2 regions of the Jeotgalibacillus malaysiensis genome follow, and region 1 is predicted to be linked to the other one. Evidence: riboswitches for the same ligand, from Rfam matches in the RefSeq annotation. Region 1 holds a riboswitch; the other holds the start of a gene.
What was found. A riboswitch is a leader RNA that binds a small molecule or an ion and turns the genes downstream of it on or off. The one in region 1 is predicted to bind FMN.

Region 1 (5,866 bases):
TGAGACAGCTACTCCTATGGCATTAGATTCAAACAAGTTACCTTTAACCTCTGCGTGACTACCATCAAATAAAATTACATCATACTTATTGTTATCATGAAAATGATTTGAATGAATCTTTATATCTTTATTTGTATAGAATCCACCTTCAAGATCAATTCCACTTTGAGGTGCAGTACCTTTAACATGGTGAATACGATTATTTTTAATTAGAATATCTTTTCCACCCACTACGCTAATTCCTTGTCTTCTGCTATAACCTAAATCAGAATTTAGAACTTGTACATTTTGACTTCTGTTAATATAAACGGGATTAATTTTGATACTGTCATTTACCTCACCGTCGAATACTGCATGATAATAAGCAGCATTCTCAGGAACATTTAATGCTGACTTAAAGAAAGATAAGTCTTTTTCAGCTGAAATAAAACGATCATTCTGATCATAATAATAGATATCGAAACCTTTCTTACCAACACCATTTGGCAACCAGAAGTTCAATTCTTTATTAGATTTATTTAGATCAGTTAATTCTTTATTATCAGATCTTACCTTGCCAGTATCGTTATTAAAAGTTCCGTCACTATTAATTCCTCCGGCTGTTACATCTGTATGCCTAATATAATATCCACTTGAAATAGATCCAGCAATCTCCATTGAATCCCCTGAGAAATTTTTCATTTTTACGTCATTAATAATTACGTTTTTGGAACCACTAAGATTAATGCCATTTCCCCATTCATGAGTTCCGGATAACCCCTTACCCGGAACTGAGTAGTCGTGTGTCTCACGATCTCCAACAAATTGTCCGCCTTCGATAATCACATTTTCAACAGATCCTACGTGTAAAAGACTATATGCCTCCCACTGATTTGTTTCTTTTTCTAACACAACATCTTTATCGAGAGAAAGTTTCATGTTTCCAACCATATTAATTCTAGCTTTCTGGTCATGAATTTTTTCTCCCTTCGCAATCAAATAATGCCCATCCTCAACACGGAAAGTCGTATATCCTTGCTCGCCAGCCCACTTCAGTGCCTGGTTCCATCCAGCTGTTGTTTCTACAGGGTTGGACGCATCGTCGCTGATTCCCCAGCGTTTTTTCTCTTGATCTGTTAAGACATAAACCTTTTCCTGAATAGAAGATGTAACACCTTCTGCAGAAACAATAGTTGGAAGCATTGCAACAATTGTGAATGCTAATAGTGTGAAAAATAGATGTTTTTTCATCGTTAAAGCTCCTTTGTAAAATTTCACATGACAGCGCAACAAATGTAATCTACTTCACATTACAGAAATATCATATGTAAATAAAGGTTATAAATACACATTTTTTCACATTAAAAATAGTATTTTGTTATTATATTTTTACCTTTAATATGAATTTTAAAGTGATTTATTTATCAATCATTATTTCTTTATAACTTATTACCAATAAACATTACTTTGAATTAAAGATAGTTATCTGTTAGAAAAACAAAAAATCTTTAAATATACATTTTTCATTAAATCCAGTGTATTTTTGTTCTACATAATGAAAATATAACGTTATCTCAGAAAAACTAACCACTTACTTTTATTCTCTCCATTTTTTTCAGATCTATACAAAAAAATCCGCCTGATATAATCAGACGGATTCAACCTTAAATATATTGATCAAAAAACTCGAGCACTTCCTCATAAACCTTCATCTCATTCGCCTTCTTCGAAAATCCGTGCCCCTCATCATCCAGCACAAGGTACTTCACATCACGCCCTTTTCCTTTCAGCGCTTCAACAATCTGATCTGATTCCGCTTTGACCACGCGCGGATCCTTTGCACCCTGGATGACAAACATTGGTTTAGTCATTGAATCCAGGTATTCAATCGGTGAATCCTCTGTCAGCTTTTCTTTATCTTCTACCGGGTCTCCAACCCACTGCTTCATGACCGGCTTCCAGTGTTCGGGGACTGATTCGATAAAGCTGAACAGGTTACATGGTCCAAAAATGTCGACGACTGCTTTGAAGTAGTCTGCGTGGCGGCCGTGCAGGAGCAGTGCCATGTAACCGCCGTAGCTTCCTCCCATGAGCAGGACTTTGTCGCGGTCTGCGAGTCCTTTTTTAAATAAATATTCCAGTCCTTCAATATTATCTAGACGTGGGCCGTGTCCCCAGTCGCCTTCGACCATTTTAGAGAACTTCAGTCCGTATCCTGTTGAGCCGCGGAAGTTTGGTGCGAATATGCTGTAGCCGCGGTAGACCAGGAATTGAAACAGAGAACGGAATGTTGCACGTTCTGCCGCCTGTGGTCCGCCGTGTGGCCATAGAATGACATGACCATTGCTGTTTTCAGGCTTCGCTTTGAAGAACTGTGCTTCGATTTCCAGTCCGTCAAATGACTTGTAAGTGTGAAGCTCAGGCTCTGCCATATCCTCTTCTTTTACGCCCGGCACGTTATACTTTGTCAGCTGCTTCCACTGGCCGTCTTTTCTCATATAAATGTTTGCCGGTCTGACAGCGGTTCTGCCTGCGAGGTAAAGGTTGCCTGAGTCCGCTACCTTCAGTCCTGCAATTTCAGTGGTTGGGATATCAATTTCGTTTAACGTTTCTTCTTTCAAATCGAATTGATACAGCTTGTCTTTCACACCTTTTTCAGCTCTGATATAGAGGCTGTTTGAAGATTGGTCATAGTAAACGCCGTCGAAGTCTTCTTTTTCTATTGCAGCAACTTTTTCGAATGATTCATCCTTTAAGTTAAAGCGGGCAAGGTAGGAGAAATCCTCACCGTAGTTCGTTGTAAAATAAATCTGCTGATCTGAAACGAATTCTACTCCTGAAACTGTATGCTGTTCTTTACGATCAGGCGTCAGATAAATTTCCTGACCGTCCTTTTTTACAAATGCTAGGACATACGTATTTGCATAGTGCTTTACATAGACAATCGCCTGTTCATCAGGGCTTTTTGCTGTAAGATACGTTGCTGCATCGGTTCCTTCATGGATAACCTTTTCTTCTTGTTCTTTCAGCTCATAGCAATACGACTTGAGGTAAGTCGGATCTTCTTTAGTAGAAGTATAATACAGTCGCTCACCATCTTTACTCAGATTCAGTCCCATGTGCCGGGCACCTTCATGCGTACGAAGCGGTTCTAGACTTCCACCCGCTGGCGGTACGGCATAAATCTGACCATTCTCGTCCCCGTCCTGATCCATAATTGCCAGAATGTAGCGCCCCTGCTTGTCGTACGCAAGTTCTGAACAGCTCTGATTATGGAAGCTGAGCGGGTATGGAAATGCATTTGGCAGATCCATTGCCCAAAGGTTATATTTCCCGTTCAGATTTGTACTGAATACGAGCTGTGTTTCTTCTTTATTTACTGTAAATGTCTGAATGCCGAATGTCTGAAAAAAATTCTCAACATCCGGCTGTCTGAAGTTAATCATCTAATAAAATCCTCCCTGTTTGTTTCGTTCTACGTAATATTCTATTAAATGTACTAATAATCCTTTATTTTTATCATTTTTGTAGGACATTTTCACTTTCTTATTAGGTATGTTATTTATAAAAATCAATATTAGTTTTTGCACAGCAGGGGATTGAAGTGGAAGGGGGCGACTCCTGCGGCAGGAAGGGACGTGTGAGACCAAGCATGGCGAAGCCTGCTGGCTCACCGCCCGGCCGCGGAAAGCGTCCCCCTGAAACGGAAATCAACTGCCAAACTTACAGCGCAAAACTTTTAAATTGAATAAGAATTCACTCTGCGCTATACTAAAATCCTAAACTAAATATCGTTCCATCTTCAGGGCAGGGTGAAATTCCCGACCGGCGGTAAATGTAAGAGTGAGCCCGCGAGCGAATAGGGAGCTATTTGCTGACTCCGTGAGAACCGGAGGCCGACAGTATAGTCTGGATGGGAGAAGATGGAGGCAAGAATAAGGGATTTGCAAAAGCTGACCCTTTATTTCGTGCTGAATTCTCCCTGCTGATTGCGCCGAATCTGCAGGGTTTATTTGTGTACGAAGCCGAAACTTCTGTGTGGAACGAGGACAGGAGCTACTCATGTTAAAAAACACACAACTTTTAGTTAAGCTATCCATGCTTAGCGCAGTGGCATTCTTACTGATGATGCTCAATTTTCCACTTCCGTTTTTACCGGATTTCCTGAAAATTGACTTCAGTGATGTGCCTGCTTTACTTGCAGCAATCATGTTTTCACCAATGGCTGGTGTGATTGTTGAAGCATTAAAGAATATTTTGTACTATCTTTTTAAAGGCAGTGGCGTTCCTATCGGCGAGCTTTCAAACTTTATTGCCGGATGTGCCTTCATCCTGCCGGTAGCGTTCTTCTACCACAAACGCAAAACAAAAAGCGCACTCGCTAAAGGGCTTGTAGCAGGAACTATATTAATGGTTCTGCTGCTTGCAGTACTGAATTACTTTCTGATTCTGCCTGCGTATGCGTGGTTCTTTGGAATGGATTACATGCTTGATCCAGCTGTTAAATTAGGACTGACAACCGGCGCGATTATTCCATTTAACTTAATTAAATCAGCATGTGTCGCAGCACTGTTTATACCGTTATTCGTAAAATTAAAGCCATGGATCCGTCAGCAGTCTCTGCAAACCGGACCCGTTTAACAGATAAGCACCAGTCGGGCGTTTCCCTGACTGGTGCTTTTACATGCTATAATAAAGAAAAATGCTGGAGGTTGACTCATGCAACAGAAATTGATGGACCGTTTGATTACATATGCAAAAATCGATACACAATCTGATCCAAATTCTCCTGCCACACCTTCCACTGAAAAGCAGTGGGATCTGCTTCGCCATTTAGAAAAAGAGCTTAAAGAAATTGGCCTGGAAGACGTTGAAACAGATGACCACGGTTATTTAATGGCTACCCTTCCTGCAAATACTGAAGGTGACATTCCAACGATCGGCTTTCTTGCACACGTTGATACAGCGACTGATTTTACAGGAACAAATGTAAATCCCCAGGTAGTTGAATATACCGGTGGAGATATTCAGTTAAACGAAAAAGTGACAATGTCACCTGCTGAGTTCCCTGAGCTGAGCAAATACAAAGGTCACACCCTCATCACAACTGATGGCACAACGCTGTTAGGTGCAGATAATAAAGCCGGTATTGCTGAGATTGTAACAGCAATGGAACACCTGATCCAAAATCCTGAAATCAAGCATGGCAGAATCCGTGTTGCTTTTACACCGGATGAAGAAATTGGCCGCGGCCCTCACAAGTTTGATGTAAAACGCTTTGATGCTGACTACGCCTATACAATTGATGGCGGTCCACTTGGAGAACTTCAATACGAAAGCTTTAACGCAGCCGGCGCAAAGCTGACGATTCATGGGACGAACGTTCACCCAGGCACAGCTAAAAATAAAATGGTGAACTCACTAAAGATTGCAATGGAGCTGAATCAGATGCTTCCTTTAAATGAAGCGCCTGAATTTACGGCCGGCTATGAAGGCTTTTTCCATTTGATGCAGATGAATGGGGATGTCGAAAAAACGGAGCTTCAATACATCATCCGTGACCATGACCGTGATAAATTTGAAAAACGTAAATCCACATTGCAGCGCGTAGCAGATGAAGTAAACGCTAAGCACGGTGAAGGTACTGTTGAAATGACAATTGAAGACCAGTACTACAATATGCGTGAAAAGATTGAGCCTGTGCGACACATCGTGGATATTGCTGAAGAAGCGATGAATTCACTTGGTATCGATGCGATCATTGAGCCGATCCGCGGTGGTACAGATGGTTCCCAGCTCTCATATATGGGGTTGCCAACACCGAACGTTTTCACTGGTGGAGAGAACTTCCACGGGAAATTTGAGTATATCTCTGTGGATAACATGG
Region 2 (5,866 bases), 1.5 Mb from region 1:
TGCTGCGTACAGCTGAGGTCCGCAATCACAGCGGTTTGAACCGAATACATCTCCAGTCAGACATTCTGAATGAACCCTGACCAGAACTGGTTCTCCAGCTTTAATATCACCTTTAACTAATGCAACATGCTCCTGCCCGGTCAGAATCTCAGTATAGGCTACTGCCTGGAATTCACCGAACTCAGTAGGCATGAATGTTTCAACTTCTCTTTTCACAAGCTGTTCTTTGTTTCGTCTGAATGCGATCAAGTCTTCAATCGTGATCAGCTTCAAATCAAACTTCTTAGCGATTTTTTGCAATTCAGGTACACGCGCCATTGTTCCGTCTTCATTAATGATTTCACAAATCACACCTGATGGTTTTGAGCCGCTTAACACTGCCAGGTCAACAGCTGCTTCAGTATGGCCGGCTCTTTTCAAAACGCCTCCCTTTTTTGCGACAAGTGGAAATATATGACCTGGACGCTTAAAATCAGCCGCTTTTGCATCTTCATCAATTAATGCTCTTACCGTTAATGCTCTTTCAGGCGCACTGATTCCGGTTGTGGTGTCTTTGTGATCCACACTGACTGTAAAAGCTGTACCGTGTGAGTCAGTGTTCGTATCAGTCATGGGTTTCAGCTGAAGCTCTTCTGCACGTTCTTCAGTAATAGGCGTACAGACCAGTCCCCGGCCTTCAGTAATCATAAAATTGATCATCTCAGGTGTTGCTTTTTCTGATAACCCGATAAAATCCCCTTCATTTTCACGGTCTTCATCGTCAACTACAATGACCGGCTTACCATTTCTTAGATCCTCTAAAGCTTCTTCAATTGTATTGAACATATCATCATGCCTCCTGTGTCTTTACATAAACCCATTCTCTCTCAGATAAGATTCATCTATTCCAGTAGATTGTGGCTGTATTAAGTTTTGAACATATTTTGCAATCATGTCACATTCTATATTTACTATACTGCCAGGCGATTTTGAGGCGATGATTGTGTCGTCAGCCGTCTGCGGAATCAATGAGATCATAAACGCATTCTTTTGGACATCAAATACGGTTAATGAAGTTCCATCCACTGCAACTGAACCTTTCATCATAAAGTATTTGATCAGCTCCTCAGGTACTTGAATATAAATATATATGGCATTTTCTTCTCTTTTCATCGATTGTATAACGCCAGTACCGTCTACGTGTCCACTTACAAAGTGTCCCCCGAACCGTCCTACTGCAGCCATTGCACGTTCAAGGTTCACTTTTGACCCTTTTTTTAATTCATGCAGCGTTGTGGATTTCATCGTCTCAGGCATGACATCCACTGAAAATTGGTGCGCTGAGAGGTCTGTGACGGTCAGACACACGCCATTAATGGAAATACTGTCGCCGATTTTAGCGTCATCCAGAATTTTATAGCACTCAATTGTCAGGATCATAGAATTTTTGCCTTTTTGCAGGTTGTGAACTGTCCCTACTTCTTCAATTAAACCGGTAAACATTTATTCATCTCCCTTTGGAATTGCAATGATCTTAAGGTCAGTGCCAACCATCTCTGTGTGAACAATCTGCATGTTTTGTGCTTGATCCATGTGCTCGATACCAGTACCGCCTATAACCCCTTTAGCATTATGACCAGTAATCATTTTTGGGGCTATATAAGAGATGAATCTGTTCACTGCTTTTGAATGTATAAATGAGGCGTGGATTTCGCTTCCACCTTCAACATAAACAGAATGAATCCCCAGTCCGAACAGATAGGTCAATACTGACTGGATCTGAATTGAATCCTGTTTCATTCTGTAAACAGATACATTTTTAAGTTGATTTAAATTAAATTCTTTATCGCGGTCCGCATTTTTTCCGCATATCACATGAACCGCTGATTCTCCGTCATGCAGAAGTTTTGAGTGAATTGGAATTGAGAGCTGAGTATCAAGTATAACTCTATGCGGGGATACTCCGCCTTCCGAAAGCCTGACCGTTAATGAAGGATCATCATATTTAACTGTATTAACGCCTACTAGAATGGCATCATGCAGATGTCTGTCGCGATGAACATCTTTTCTTGCTTCCGGACCGGTCACCCATTTACTGTGCCCGGTATTTGTTGCAGTTTTTCCATCAAGTGACATCGCTGTTTTCAGGGTCACGAATGGTTTTTTATGCTTCATTGCATGAAAGAAGTATTCATTCAGTGCATCGGTTTCTGTCTGACACACACCGGTCACCACTTCTATTCCGGCATCTATTAATTTATTTATACCCTGACCTGACACTTTTGGATTCGGATCAGTACTGCCGATCACAACTTTGCTTATTTTCTTATTTATAATCAGATCGGCACATGGCGGTGTTTTGCCATAATGAGAACATGGTTCAAGCGTTACATATATGGTTGCACCTTCTGCCTGATCTCCAGCCATCTGCAATGCATGGACCTCAGCATGTGCCTCTCCGGGCTTTAAATGAGCACCCATGCCAATTACTTTTCCATTCTTTACAACTACACTGCCAACTGCAGGGTTTGGAGAAGTTTGACCCTGCGTTGCCTGAGCAAGACTAATTGCTGTTTTCATCCATTTTTCATACAACTACACCATCTCCCGGTAACGACCATACGTATATTGAGGAATAAACACAAAAAACTCCCGCTTCTGACGGGAGTTTGATCATGACGAAATAAGCGTTCAACACATGTGTTAAAACGCAATTCCTTTCTCCCATCCAGACTATAACTGTCGGCTTTGGAATCTCACCAAATCCACCGGTAACACCGGGTCACGGACTAAGAGCAGCTGCTCATCACCGCCGGTAGGGAATTTCACCCTGCCCCGAAAGGTACGTTATTTTATTGTCTTACTATTATGTCGGATATCTCTTATATTTGTAAAGGAAACAGTACTCAAATTAGTATTCTTTCTGAAAATTCTTTTCTCTTAATATTGATTCAAGTAAAATTAAGTTATAAATCGTATACTCAGGAGGGCTGTCACATGAAGATTTTACTTAAGGATGCTGTTGTCTATCCAATTACTTCTTCAATGATTCAGTATGGTGATGTTTTAGTTGAGAATGGCATAATTAAAGAAGTAAAAGACACCATAATAGGACATCAGGATGCAAAAGTAATCGATTGCTCGGGACAGCATTTGACTCCGGGCCTGATTGATGTACACACTCATCTTGGACTTTATGATGAAGGAACAGGATGGGCGGGAAATGACGCGAATGAATCGATTGAGCCGATGACCCCTCACATTCGTGCAATCGATGGTGTTTATCCGCTCGATGAAGGTTTTTTAAATGCCCGGTCACACGGGGTTACGACAGTGAATATACTGCCGGGGAGTGCGAATGTGATCGGTGGGATTACTGCGATTATTAAAACGAATGGGAAAACAGTTCAATCTATGATCGTAAACCCGGAATCCGGCTTGAAAATGGCGCTGGGAGAAAATCCGAAACGGATGCATTCAAATGGTTCTAATGATTCGATCACCCGTATGGGAATTATGGGGATGCTAAGAGAGCAGCTCTACCTTGCAAAAAACTTTGACGGCACAAATGACCTCCGGTTAAGTGCACTTCAAAAAGCTTTAAGCCGGGAAATACCGGTCAGAATTCACGCTCATCGTGCAGATGATATTGTTACTGCAATCCGGCTTGCTGAGGAATTTGATCTGGATCTGAGGATCGAGCATTGTACAGAAGGACATCTGATTACAGATGAAGTGAAACGCTCCGGAGCAAAAGTATGTGTAGGCCCTACATTTACCAGAAAATCAAAAGTAGAGCTTAGAAATAAATCTTGGAAAACGTATCAGGTACTCCATGACGCCGGAATTGAAGTATCCATTACTACAGACCATCCCTATACGCCTATTCAATATTTGAATGTCTGTGCAGCGATCGCTGTGCGTGAGGGATTATCTATTCAGGCAGCACTTGAAGCCATTACCATTAATCCTGCAAAAAACCTTGGAATAGGCGATAAAATCGGCAGCATTGAGCCTGGAAAAGAAGCTGATTTGGTACTCTGGAGTGAGCATCCACTGCATTTTATGTCTTCACCTGTATTCACGATGATCAAAGGGGATATTGTCTATCAGGACCAGAAAAAATAATTTTCAAATAAGGCAAAAAAACTATTCTCAAATGCACATTTTTTTTGTATGATTTAGATGCAAATATGTAGAAGAAACTAAATAAGTTTACGATACAAAGATGCCATAAGACTGTCATATGAGTCTGTTATGGAGGGAAGGCAAATGGTGCGCCACCAGCTGATCAGCTGGTTCTAGTGGGTTCGATTCCCACCCCGAAATTTTTTATGAACGCAATGAAAAATTTCGAGGGTGGTGTTCTACAGGTCCTGTCAGGATACTGCCCTTTTATGGAGGGCTAAAACCATGATAAAAAAACGTGACGTACACGAAAGCCAGGCGCTGTTTGAATTAATGACACATCCAGACGTATACCCTTATATCAGACAAAAAGCATCTTCTTCTGAAGAATTATTGTTTATGATCAAACAGATGATAGAAGCTGAAGAACGCGGTGAGATCATTTCAAGAACGATTTTAGATGAATGGGGAAATCCCGCAGGCACGATCAGCTTATTTGATGTGCAAAATAATAGTGGCTTTCTAGGTACCTGGCTCGGTAAGCCTTACCACGGCCTCGGATACAACCAGGCTGCTAAAGAAGCTTTTTTCAATGAATTATTTTACGAGCTTGGAATTGAAAATGTTTACCTCAGAATCAGAAAAACAAATCTCAGATCACAAAAAGCAGCAGAAAAACTTCCTTATGTTGTATCGGCGAATGAAACGAACAAAGCACTTTATGATGAGATTAATAGAGAAGAAAATCTATTTAATCTTTATGTTATAACTAAAGATTTATATACGCTCGTCCATATGCGTACGCAGAATGAAACTGAAAATGCACTCGAAGCATAAAATCACCGGACCATTGTCCGGTGATTTTTTTATATCCTATTGAGTGCTGTAATCATATCTTCTTCATCATTTAATATCTCAACTGCTTTATTGTTAAGATTTTCATGTTCAAGCGCTAAAACAAGAACTGCTGCAACATCAGCCTTTGTGATGTCACCTGAACGGTCAGTTAGAACCTCATCAGCTCTGATTTTTCCTGTTTCATTGTTATTAGTCAGCAGTCCAGGTCTAACGATTGAATAGTTTAAACCGCTATTTTCAAGATGTTTGTCTGCTTTATGTTTCGCATCGTAATAGGTTTTCATATCATCACTGATTTCCATCGTTGACAAATCACCTGCTCCAATTGCGCTTAACATCACAAATTTTTTAATCCCTTTTTTCACTGAGAGGTCTATTGCCCTGATCGCCCCATTCTCGTCTACAGCTTTTGTTTTATCGTTACCGGTATGACCTCCGGAACCTGCTGCAAATATCACCGCATCAACTTCATCAAATGCCTGTTCAAAATCACCTTCAAGGTCACCAAGCACTGGAAGACCACCCAGCTTTTCAATTTCTTCAAACTGTGATTCTTTTCTGACCATTCCTCTTGCATAATATTTATTTCTTTTAGCAAGCTTATTAATTGTGAGTTTTCCAGTTGTTCCGGCCGCTCCGATAACTAATACGTCCATATTCTCAAACCTCCTGTTATTCAATGTTTTACTTTTCCCTGTCTGGTCAGGGGTAAACGGATTCTGAGCTCAAAAAAAACAGCAAACTAAAGTCCGCTGTTTTTTGATAGCTCTGTTATTTCCTGTGCCATTTGACTGATCGTGTACGAAGGAGGTGCTTCATCCATCTTCTCAATCATCGTCCACTGCTGATCTCTTAACTGTCTGACAGCTGTGAGGAGAGATTCAGTTGTTAATTCTTCTTC

Region 2: linked by a shared signal. The riboswitch ahead of ribD (bifunctional diaminohydroxyphosphoribosylaminopyrimidine deaminase/5-amino-6-(5-phosphoribosylamino)uracil reductase RibD) and the one ahead of LG330_RS17145 (ECF transporter S component) in region 1 are both predicted to bind FMN.

The regions. Positions count from the first base shown of each region.
Region 1 covers NZ_CP085252.1:3,305,585-3,311,450, forward strand. The annotation lists gene LG330_RS17135 (right-handed parallel beta-helix repeat-containing protein) at 1-1,230, opposite strand, end outside; gene LG330_RS17140 (S9 family peptidase) at 1,644-3,425, opposite strand; FMN riboswitch at 3,774-3,908, shown strand; gene LG330_RS17145 (ECF transporter S component) at 4,042-4,620, shown strand; gene pepT (peptidase T) at 4,699-5,866, shown strand, end outside.
Region 2 covers NZ_CP085252.1:1,825,174-1,831,039, forward strand. The annotation lists gene LG330_RS09835 (bifunctional 3,4-dihydroxy-2-butanone-4-phosphate synthase/GTP cyclohydrolase II) at 1-825, opposite strand, end outside; gene ribE (riboflavin synthase) at 847-1,482, opposite strand; gene ribD (bifunctional diaminohydroxyphosphoribosylaminopyrimidine deaminase/5-amino-6-(5-phosphoribosylamino)uracil reductase RibD) at 1,483-2,559, opposite strand; FMN riboswitch at 2,692-2,826, opposite strand; gene LG330_RS09850 (amidohydrolase) at 2,977-4,107, shown strand; gene LG330_RS09855 (GNAT family N-acetyltransferase) at 4,393-4,944, shown strand; gene LG330_RS09860 (SDR family oxidoreductase) at 4,974-5,621, opposite strand; gene LG330_RS09865 (undecaprenyldiphospho-muramoylpentapeptide beta-N-acetylglucosaminyltransferase) at 5,708-5,866, opposite strand, start outside.